Regions from separate parts of the Arthrobacter sp. ok909 genome, predicted to be linked through region 3. Evidence: riboswitches for the same ligand, from Rfam matches in the RefSeq annotation. Region 3 holds a riboswitch; each other region holds the start of a gene.
What was found. A riboswitch is a leader RNA that binds a small molecule or an ion and turns the genes downstream of it on or off. The one in region 3 is predicted to bind cyclic di-AMP.

Region 1: it holds a riboswitch for cyclic di-AMP, as region 3 does, so the genes downstream of both, BLR03_RS10150 (NlpC/P60 family protein) here and BLR03_RS07770 (NlpC/P60 family protein) in region 3, are expected to answer to the same signal.
Region 2: it holds a riboswitch for cyclic di-AMP, as region 3 does, so the genes downstream of both, BLR03_RS24130 (aggregation-promoting factor C-terminal-like domain-containing protein) here and BLR03_RS07770 (NlpC/P60 family protein) in region 3, are expected to answer to the same signal.

What each region holds. Positions count from the first base shown of each region.
Region 1 covers NZ_FNJS01000010.1:46,657-49,920, reverse strand. The annotation lists gene BLR03_RS10160 (response regulator transcription factor) at 1-313, shown strand, start outside; gene BLR03_RS10155 (sensor histidine kinase) at 306-1,313, shown strand; gene BLR03_RS10150 (NlpC/P60 family protein) at 1,432-2,112, opposite strand; cyclic di-AMP (ydaO/yuaA leader) riboswitch at 2,117-2,317, opposite strand; gene BLR03_RS10145 (hypothetical protein) at 2,491-2,745, shown strand; gene BLR03_RS10140 (hypothetical protein) at 2,781-3,218, shown strand; gene BLR03_RS10135 (cation:proton antiporter) at 3,215-3,264, shown strand, end outside.
Region 2 covers NZ_FNJS01000033.1:30,839-34,102, reverse strand. The annotation lists gene BLR03_RS19790 (sensor histidine kinase) at 1-844, shown strand, start outside; cyclic di-AMP (ydaO/yuaA leader) riboswitch at 1,024-1,181, shown strand; gene BLR03_RS24130 (aggregation-promoting factor C-terminal-like domain-containing protein) at 1,183-1,986, shown strand; gene BLR03_RS19780 (bifunctional glycosyltransferase family 2/GtrA family protein) at 2,143-3,264, shown strand, end outside.
Region 3 covers NZ_FNJS01000007.1:63,614-66,877, reverse strand. The annotation lists gene BLR03_RS07780 (molybdenum cofactor guanylyltransferase) at 1-266, opposite strand, end outside; gene BLR03_RS07775 (HNH endonuclease) at 408-908, opposite strand; gene BLR03_RS07770 (NlpC/P60 family protein) at 1,131-1,889, opposite strand; cyclic di-AMP (ydaO/yuaA leader) riboswitch at 2,185-2,368, opposite strand; gene BLR03_RS07765 (M23 family metallopeptidase) at 2,492-3,264, opposite strand, start outside.

The sequences.
Region 1 (3,264 bases), on a different contig from region 3:
GCGCACCTATGCCGCCGTGCCGGCACCGCTGAGCATCGGGGACTGGGAACTTGACCCGGCGCAGCGCTCGATCCGCTCGGTCTACGGGCACACGGTGTCGCTGACCGCAAAGGAAGGACAGCTGCTGGCAGCCCTGGCCGCGGAACCCGACCGGGTCTTCACCCGGGACGAACTCCTGTCAGCGCACTTCCATGCCTCCGACCAGCCCGGGGTGATCGATACCTACGTCCACCACTTGCGCCGGAAGATCTCCAAGGCCGTCATCCGCACCGTACACGGCGTCGGCTACCAGATCGGCGATGCCCATGAGTAACGGCGGGGGCGCCGGCGAAACCCCGGACCACTCCACACTGCGCAAGGCCTCCCTCAAGGTCGCCTTGCGGATCAGCGCCGCCTGCGCGGTCATGGTCCTTGGACTCCTCGCCGCCACGGCCCTGTACCTCGTCAACCAGCTGGCCCATCCTGAAGTTCCGCGTTCGGCATCGGCCGGGACGGCCTACGCCTACCTGGATTCCCGGGACGTGCTCGAAGCCATGCTCATCGCCGGGGTCGCGGGAATCGTGCTGGCGGGCATCGTCGGATGGCTCAGCGCGCGCAGCGCCATCCGCCCCCTCGGCGACGCCCTGGCCCGGCAACGGCGCTTCGTCCAGGACGCCAGCCATGAACTGCGCACCCCCTTGACCATTCTGGACACCCGGATCCAGCTTGCCCAGCGCAACACCGAGCCCGGCTCCAAACAGGCCCAGGACCTGGCCCGGATCCGGGAGGACGCGGCAACGCTGACCGGGATCGTCAACGAACTGCTCCTGGCGGCCACCACCGACGCCCCTGACCGCTCGGCAGCGCCTGCCGACCTCGCCGGCACCGCCTCCGGCGTCGCCGAGGGCCTGCGGCTGGTCGCGGAGCAACGGGACGTGCGCCTGGACTTCTCCGCCGATGCCCGGCCGCTGGCCCGGATCGACGCCAACGCCTTGCGCCGCGCCGTCCTGGCCCTGGCGGACAACGCCCTCTCCCACACCCCGCCGGGCGGCCGTGTGACCATCACGACGGCGATCGAGCAAAACCGCGCGGTCATCACGGTGGCTGACACGGGGACCGGGATCACCGGCGTGGACCAGGCCCGGATCTTTGACCGCTTCGTGCGGACCGCCAGCACCGGAGGAACGCAGGGACAACGGAGCTTTGGCATCGGCTTGGCCCTGGTCCGGGAAATCGCAGTGGCTGCCGGAGGTGCCGTCGAGGTTGCCTCCACCGGCAGCGCCGGCACCGTCATGAAGATGACGCTTCCGCTCGCCGCCGTCGGGAATCCCTAGGAATCCGTGAGAATCCGGGCAAGGGAAAGACCGGCGATCGCTTGCCCCCAAGGGAAAATCGATCGCCGGTCTTTCCGGACTGGATGGCCCCGGGAGGGCTGTCTGGCCCCTACGGGGTTTAGGCGCGGACGAAGGTCACGCCGCCGGTCGCGGTGAGCCAGGACAGCGGGTGCACGATCGTCTGGTTGGCGCCGTTCATGCCGCCGCTGATCACCTGGCCGTTGCCGGCGTAGATGCCGACGTGGCCGGACTGGACCACCATGTCACCGGGCTGCGGGGCCGCCACAACGGTTCCGAGGCCAAGGAAGGCCCGGGGCCCGATGTCGCCGACGGGCTTACCGGCCGCGCCAAGGGCCTTTTCCACCATCGCGGTGCAGTCCTGGGTGATGCCCAGCTGGCTGTACGCGGCAGAAAGCATGATGGCGTTGCGGCCGCCTGCAGCCGGTGCCGCGGCCGGGGCGGGCGCCGCCGGAGCTGCCTGCACCTGCACGGACGGCGCAGCGGCCACCTTGGGTGCTGCCGCCGGCGCTGCTGCGGGAGCAGCGGCAACGGGCTTGGGCTGTTCGATGACCGGCGCTGCGACAGAGCTCACTGCGGGGCGGTCGAAGCTGATCTTGACGCTTGAATCGGCGCTGACGGGCGCGCTGAGAAGTCCCTTGACGTCTGCGGCGGAGGCCGGAGCAGAGTCCCGCTGCAGGGGTGCCGGGGCTGCGTTGGCGGCCATTCCGCTGGTAAGAACCAGGCCGGATGCGGCGGCGAGGACGGCGGCATGGCGCGCAAAAGTATTGATTGAAGACATGGATGTAGCCTCTCCCAGTGCCTGCGAGGTGAGCTGTCGGATTCGGATGGGAGTCACCCGGCCGCACTCCCGGGCCCGTCGTTGCGGGCACTGTGCGGCTTCACCCCAAGGCCTGCGTATCAGCAGGCCAAAAGTGGTTTCCCCGTCTCTGCCGGTCGTTGGTGCGAGTTACCCCCGGGCCGCGGCAGAGTTAGGCAATCGGCTGGGGAGCGCCCGTATCGGAGACAACAGGCACTTATCCACCGTAGCGCGAACCGCAGGCGAATGTCACATTCAGGTAACGGGCCACGGTGCGGTCCGGCAGTTGCCCATAGGGCGGCGCAGCTTTTCGACCATAAGATGATGCCATCAGCACCACCTTGGAAGCGGAGGCCCGAAATGAACAGCCACTGTGTCGCCATCTGCCAGTTGAGCAACCAGCCCCAGGAGGATTTCGACGTCAATACCGAACTGCTGATCCTGGACGGCCCGGACGTCCATGTGTCCACATGGGATGCGGAGCCACGGGACGGCGGCTTCGACGAACACGTCCTGAACGACCGGGTGGACGCCCTCGGGTTCATGGTTGTCAGCGACTGGGCCTTCCTGGACGGCAAGGCCTACGCGGTGGTGGAACGGCGGTCAGGAACGTAGGGGCGCTGCACCCTCCACGGGACTAGTCTCATTCCATGACAAAGGATTCGGACAAGGGCCATGACGGGAACCCGGTGCTCTGGCACGGGGAGCCCGAGGAACACGACTATCCGGCTGCCGGTCGTTATCTCTCGCTGCTCACCGACGATGCCAGGGCCGCCGCCATCGTGGAGTCGTTGCGCCTGGCGCCGGTAACCCATCACGTGGCCAAGGATATCCTGCGGGCCTCAGGCCTGCCGCTCCTGACCCGGGACAACCCCCATGTGGCCTCCGACCTGGCCAAGATTGCCGACGGCCGTCCGCTCTCCCCCGTCCTCCTGGTCCGCGGGGACCTCGACGCCGGAGTCGCGGCCCAGATTGCCGACGGCTATCACCGGGTCTGCGCTTCCTACCTCACGGACGAGAACACCGACATTCCGGTGAAGCTTGTTGCCCCGATTGGCCCGGGGCCGTCCCGCAGTCTCGAGCCATGACTTTCCTGACCCTGGCGCTGATCGCCGTCGTCGCCTTGGCTGGTCC
Region 2 (3,264 bases), on a different contig from region 3:
GTTCGTCGCGGATGCCTCGCACGAACTCCGCACTCCGCTCACGGCGATCCGCGGTTACACGGAGCTGATGCGGATGACCGAGCATTTCACGCCCGACGGCGAGAAATCCCTGGCCCGTGTCCAAAGCCAATCCGAGCGGATGACCACCCTGGTGGAGGACCTGCTGCTGCTGGCGCGACTGGACGAGGGGCAGCCGCTCAAGGTCGCCGACGTCGACCTCACCCAGCTGGCCGTCGAGACCGTGAGCGATGAGAAGGTCATGGCCCCGGACCGGATCTGGCAGCTGGAACTGCCGGATGAGCCGGTGGTGGTGCGCGGCGATGCGGCCCAGCTTCACCAGGTCCTCGCCAATCTCCTGTCCAATGCGCGCAAGCACACGGAACCGGGGACCAAAGTGGTAACCGGCGTCATGCGTTCGGCGGACGGCAGCGCCGTGGTTACCGTGACGGACAACGGCAGCGGCATCGCCCCCGAATTCGTCGGCCGGGTCTTCGCCCGCTTCGCGCGGGCTGACGCGTCGCGCACCAATCCTGCGGCCAGTTCCGAAGCCAGCCCTGCGGCAGCGACGGCGGGGGCCCGGTCCGGGTCCGCTGCCCGCGGCGCTTCCGGCTCTTCCACCGGTCCTCTTTCCGGCTCTGTCTCCGGCAGATCCGGGGGTGCGGCCGGCAGCAATGGCAGTGGACATGCCACGGCGCCCGCACAGACGTCCGAGGGCACCAGCGGGCTGGGCTTGTCCATTGTCCAGTCGATCGTGGAAGCCCACGGGGGGACCGTCGAGGTCACGTCCCGGCCGGGCCGGACGGAGTTCGCTGTACGCCTCCCGGCCGTGCCGCCGTCGGCGTAACCGGCGCCGGGGCTACAGGTCGGCTACAGGAACCCGCGGGGGAATCTCGCGCAATGCGACACGCCGCCCCTGTGACTCCCGTTACCCAAATGTGACTTAAGTTCAGTAGTCCTGTACCGTTTTTCGAGTGCGGCCTCCATTTGTGCCGCATATCCGGATGGACGCCAAACTCTGCCGCTTCCCGGATTCCGCTGGACCAGGCAGAGGCGGGGGACCCAGAGTTCCCGGGCATTCTGCACACATGCGCCCTTGGGGTGAAGCCGACACGTGATATTCCGTGCGGCCGGATGACCTCATCCGAACCCGACAGCTAACTCCGCAGGCGTTGAGAGGCCATCATGACTGAATTCCAGGTACAAACGCGCCCTGACGGCGTTTCACATTCCCGCGCCGGCAAGTCGCGCCACCGTGCCGCACCGGCCCCGCAGGCATCCGTCCTGTCGCGGCTGGCCACCGGGCTCGGCATCACCGGACGCCGCGCCGCAGTGGTCACCGCCGCCTGCGCAGTACTGGTGGCTGGCGGCGCCGCCGCCAGCCAGGCCGCCGAGCCGGGCAGCTACGGGGCGACTGTTGCGAGCTCCCAAACGGCCACCATGGCCGATCCCCTGGCCAAGCTGAACTTTGAGCGGGTCCGGGTCGCCGCGCCGGCAGCTGCAGCGCCCAGCGGCGCGGTACCTCAGATCTCGGAGGTCAAGGCCACCGAAGCACCGGCACCCGCCCCCGCCGCTGCTGCCCCGGCCGCACCGGCCCCGGCGGCAGCCCCCGCGCCCGCTCCAGCAGCGGCCCCCGTTCCCGCAGCGGCTCCCGCGCCGGCACCGGCGCCGGTCGCCATCGACGACCCCGCCGGGGCACAGGCCTACGCCGCGGCCCAGCTGGGCAGCTATGGCTGGGCGCCCGGCGAGATGCAGTGCCTACAGAAGCTCTGGACCAAGGAATCGGACTGGAAGACGACTGCCACGAACGCCAGCAGCGGCGCCTACGGTGTGGTCCAGTCCCTGCCCGCCTCGAAGATGGCGAGCGCCGGCGCGGACTACATGACCAACTACCGGACCCAAATCAACTGGGGCCTGAACTACGTCAAGTCGCGCTACGGCTCCCCCTGTGGTGCACTGAACTTCCACCTGTCCCACAACTGGTACTAAGCCGGCATCACCAGCCAGCAGCGCCCAGGAGGCCCCGGATCCATAGCGATCCGGGGCCTCCTGCGCGCGTGCCCCGGCTGCACCGGGCCGGACTTCCACAGCCCCCGCACAGCTTGACCCTAAAGCCCTCATATGGGCCGCCGGGAAAGTTGAGGCATGACGTTCACAGACCAGGCCTCAGGAACCCTGCCACACTCCACGGCGACGCCGGCCGGTCCGGCAGCACCCGCCGCACCTTCCGGGCTTGCCGTGGCCGACGCGCCCGCCCCGGCCCGGTTCGGCGGGCCGCTCACCGCCGCCGGCGGCCGGCGCTCAGCTATTGACACACGCACCAGCACGCCGCTGCTGGACGTCACCATCCCGGTCTTCAACGAGGAGCGGGACCTCGAAGCGTGCCTGCGCCGGCTCCACGCCTATCTTCTTGGCTCCTTCCCGCACTCCTTCCGGATCACGGTGGCGGACAACGCCAGCACCGACGGAACGCTCAAGACGGCGGAGCGCGTGGCCCGCGAGTTCCGCGAGGTGTACGTGGTCCATATGGCCGAAAAAGGCCGAGGAAATGCGCTGCGCAAGGTATGGCTTGCCTCACCGTCGCCGCTCCTGGCATACATGGACGTGGACCTTTCCACCGATCTGGCGGCGCTCGGCCCCCTCCTTGCCCCGCTCATTTCGGGGCACTCCGACCTCGCGATCGGGACCCGGCTGGCCCGCAACTCGCGCGTGGTCCGCGGGCCGAAGCGGGAATTCATCTCGCGCAGCTACAACTTCCTGCTGCAGTCCTTCATGGGCGCCCACTTCAGCGACGCCCAGTGCGGCTTCAAGGCAATCCGCGCGGACGTAGCCCGGCAACTGCTCCCGCACACTTTGGACAACGCCTGGTTCTTCGACACCGAACTGCTGGTCCTGGCCGAAAAGTGCGGCCTGCGCGTCCACGAGGTCCCGGTGGACTGGACCGACGACCCGGATACCAGCGTGGACATCGTCCAGACCGCCATCGCGGACCTGCGCGGCATGGCACGGCTGAGCCGGGACCTGGTCTCGGGCCGGATCCCGGTTCCCGAACTGCGCGCCGCCCTCGCCCGCGGACCGCTTCCTGCTTCCTCGCGGGCCCAGGAACAAAGCCCCGGCGGAAGCCTCTTTGGACAGCTCGTCCGCTTCGGCAGCATCGGGGTGGCCTCCACCCTGGCATACCTGGTGATCTTCCTGCTCTGCCGCGGCATCATGGACCCGCAACTGGCAAATTTCCTCGCCTTGCTCACCACCGCCGTGGCCAATACC
Region 3 (3,264 bases):
CGGCCGGCGTGCTCGGCGGCCAGCGCGTTCAGTCCCGCGGCGATCGCGGCGGCGGGCCCCGCGAACGCCGGGTCTTCCCGGCAGTTCAGGGTCCCGGCGGGCAGGTCCCCGGGGTCAGGACCGACGACGACGACGCGGCGGGCACCGCCCGCGGCGCGCAGCGACCGCTCAAGCAGGGTGGCGCCGTCGTAAGTCAGCCGCGACTTGGGCACACCGCCCAGGCGGGCCGACCTTCCGCCGGCGAGAATGATGGCATCGAACTCCACCGGATCAGCCTAGCGCGGCGCGAGCTGCCCGGAGGCTCGGGCGCCACGGGCGGGGCCCGGGGTCGCGGCCATGGCCACGGCCACGGCCACGGTTAGGGCAGCAGCCGGGGCAGCGGTTCAAGCGGTAGGTCAAGAGGTAGGTCAGGCGGCCGATTCCGGCAGCAGGAACGGATCCCACGCGGGGGTAGGCTTCTCGAGTTCCTTGATCTGCCAGATGGTGCCCTTCGGGGGACCTGGTACAAATCCGAGTTTCCAGCCCATCTCTGCCGGCGTGTGGTCGCCCTTGGCATTGTTGCAGCGCAGGCAGGCGGCCACGAGGTTCTCCCAAGAATCGGCGCCGCCACGGGACTTGGGCTGGACGTGATCGATCGTGTGGGCTGCCTTGCCGCAGTACGCGCAGTGGTGGGCATCGCGGCGGAGCACGCCGCGGCGGCTGACCGCCGTCATCGTGTTGTACCGCGGCCGGATGTAGCGGTTCAGGAGGATCACGGACGGGCGGCCCAGTATGTCCTGCGGGCCGACAACGGGGTCGTCCCCTTCAGCCACCACGCTTGCCTTTCCGGTCAGGACAAGGACGAGCGCCCGGCGGAAGGTGATGACCGCCAGCGGTTCATATCCAGCATTCAGAACGAGAGTGCGCATCCGCATACCTCTTCACGGCCGCACCCGCCAGGGGCACGAGGGCCGGCTGCCCTGTGCATGGTCGGGCTATGGATCGACAAGACAAGAGTAAACACTCAACTGCCAGATCACCGAATGTTTTTTCGGCGGTGCGGCCCCCAGCGCGGAAAATTCATGCCCCGGTAACACGAAAGACCCCCGCCTCAAGAGGCGGGGGTCTTTGAAAGTGCGGGGGGCTTGCGCCTAGCCGCCGACGCGGATGAAGACCGGGCCGGAACCGACGTTCACGCTGTAGAGAGCGGTGGTGCCGCCGTTCCAGCCGCCGTGGACTGCCATGCCGTTGCCGACGTAGACAGCGATGTGGGGCATGCCCACGCCACCGTTCTGGTAGTAGGCGAGGTCGCCCGGACGAGCTTCGGCGGCGCTCACGGTGCGGCCGAGGGACAGGTAACCTGCCGGCCAGCCGTGGTAGTGGATACCGGCCGCGGCCAGGGCGTTGGTGGCAAGGGCGGTGCAGTCCTGCGCCACGCCGAGCTGTGCATAGGCGGCGGCAGCGATAGTTGCACCGGCGCCGCTTCCGATTCCGGCAGGGGCCAGGGCAGCTGCGCCGCCGTTGACGCCGGCCTGGGCGCCGCCGGCCTGGGTGGCTGCGGCGGTCTGGACCTGCACGACGGGCTTGGGAGCCTCGACGACGGGAGCCGGCGACGTGGTCACGGCGGGCTTCTCGTAGGAAATCGCAATGGTGGAAGCAGCCGAAATCGTGGCCGGAGCCGACGACTGGACTTCCAGGGCGGAAGCGGAGGTGGATTCGCGCTGAACATTGGTCTCAGCAGCGTTGGCTGCGATTCCGCTGGTCAGAACCAGACCGGAAGCTGCGGCGATGACCGCGGCCTGACGGCCCATGCCGCCGGCGTTGTCGCCGACTGCCTTGGCAATAACAGCCAGCGAGTTGGTCTTGGTGACCTCGGCGCGGTGCCGTGCAACGGTTGCACGAGTAGTCATTAAGTTCTCTCTTTCGTGATCCTTGGACCGCGCGTTTTTGGGCGCGGGCTGAGGACGCTCCGGCATCTTGGGGGTACGCCGGATCGCCCCGAAATGGGTTACTTAGCGAAGGGTGTACTGCGAAGACGCGCCAAAAGCGGGAACTGCATGCTGTCCGGACTCGGTGGAGAATGAGCCAGCGGAACGTGATCCCATCCGGGCGCCGGCAAGGGCGGCACGTGATGTGGATGTCAGCGGGCTCAAAAGAGCCGCGCCAGTGCGCATACGCGCAGCATTGTGGCGTGAAGACACGAAAGTAGCCTCTCCCAATGCCTACGAGGTGAGCTGTCGGATTCGGATGGGAGTCACCCGGCCGCGCTGCTTCCTGGGAAGCGTTGCGACTTAACCCCTAGGCCTTCTTTCGAAGGCCAAAATTGGTTCCCCCGCCCCTGCCAGACGATGTAATGCGAACGGACCTTGAGCGGTGGCAGAGCTAGGCAATCCACTCAAGAGCGCCAACTTCGGAAAAGTTGGCGTGCTTCAAACTCTACAGGACTCCGGACCCAATGTCACATTCAGATCACGGCGTGTCCCGGGAATTTGAGAGTTGTCCATCGTCTTTATTAGAGCCAGCCGAGGGGGTCAACGACGTCGCCGTTGACCATCACTTCAAAGTGGAGGTGGCAGCCCGTGGAGGCGCCGGTGGTCCCGCTCAGCGCGACGATATCGCCGCGGGAGACCTTCTGGCCGACCTTCACCGAGGACGACGACAGGTGGTTGTACGTGGTCTCCAGACCGTTGCCGTGGTCAATGACCACACGGTTGCCGCCGCCGTAGGGGTGCCATCCGTTGAAGGTCACGGTGCCGCTGGCGGCGGCGTGGACCGGCGTGCCGCACTGGGCGGCGAAATCCTGGCCGCGGTGAAACTCCCCCGGACCGCCCGTGATGGGGCTCACACGGTAGCCGAACGGCGATGCCGTGATCAGTTGGTCCAGCGGCGGACCCAGCGTGCCGGCTGAAGCCGCGCGGGTGATGCTGCCGACGGACTGGGCGCTCAGCAGTTGCTTGAGCTTCCCGTCCGGGTCGCCTTTGGTGGCGACGGCCGTCCGGCTGAAATCGAGCTTTGCGGCGGCGGCAGCCGTGACATCCGGCTGCGCTGCGGCCGAGACCGTGCCCGATCCGTCCGCGTTCGAGGCCATGACCGGGCTGGTAACGGGGACCGTCACCGTGAGTACCAGACCAGCCGCGGCCAGTGCGATGCCGGCCTTCTGCCCCACGCCGCTGGCGGCGGCAAAATCCGTTACCTGACGGAACGGACTGCGGCGGCTGCGGCGCTCGTCCCGGTGCGGGTCGCGCGGGCGTTCGGCCGTATACGCGACGCCGGGACGCGGCTCCG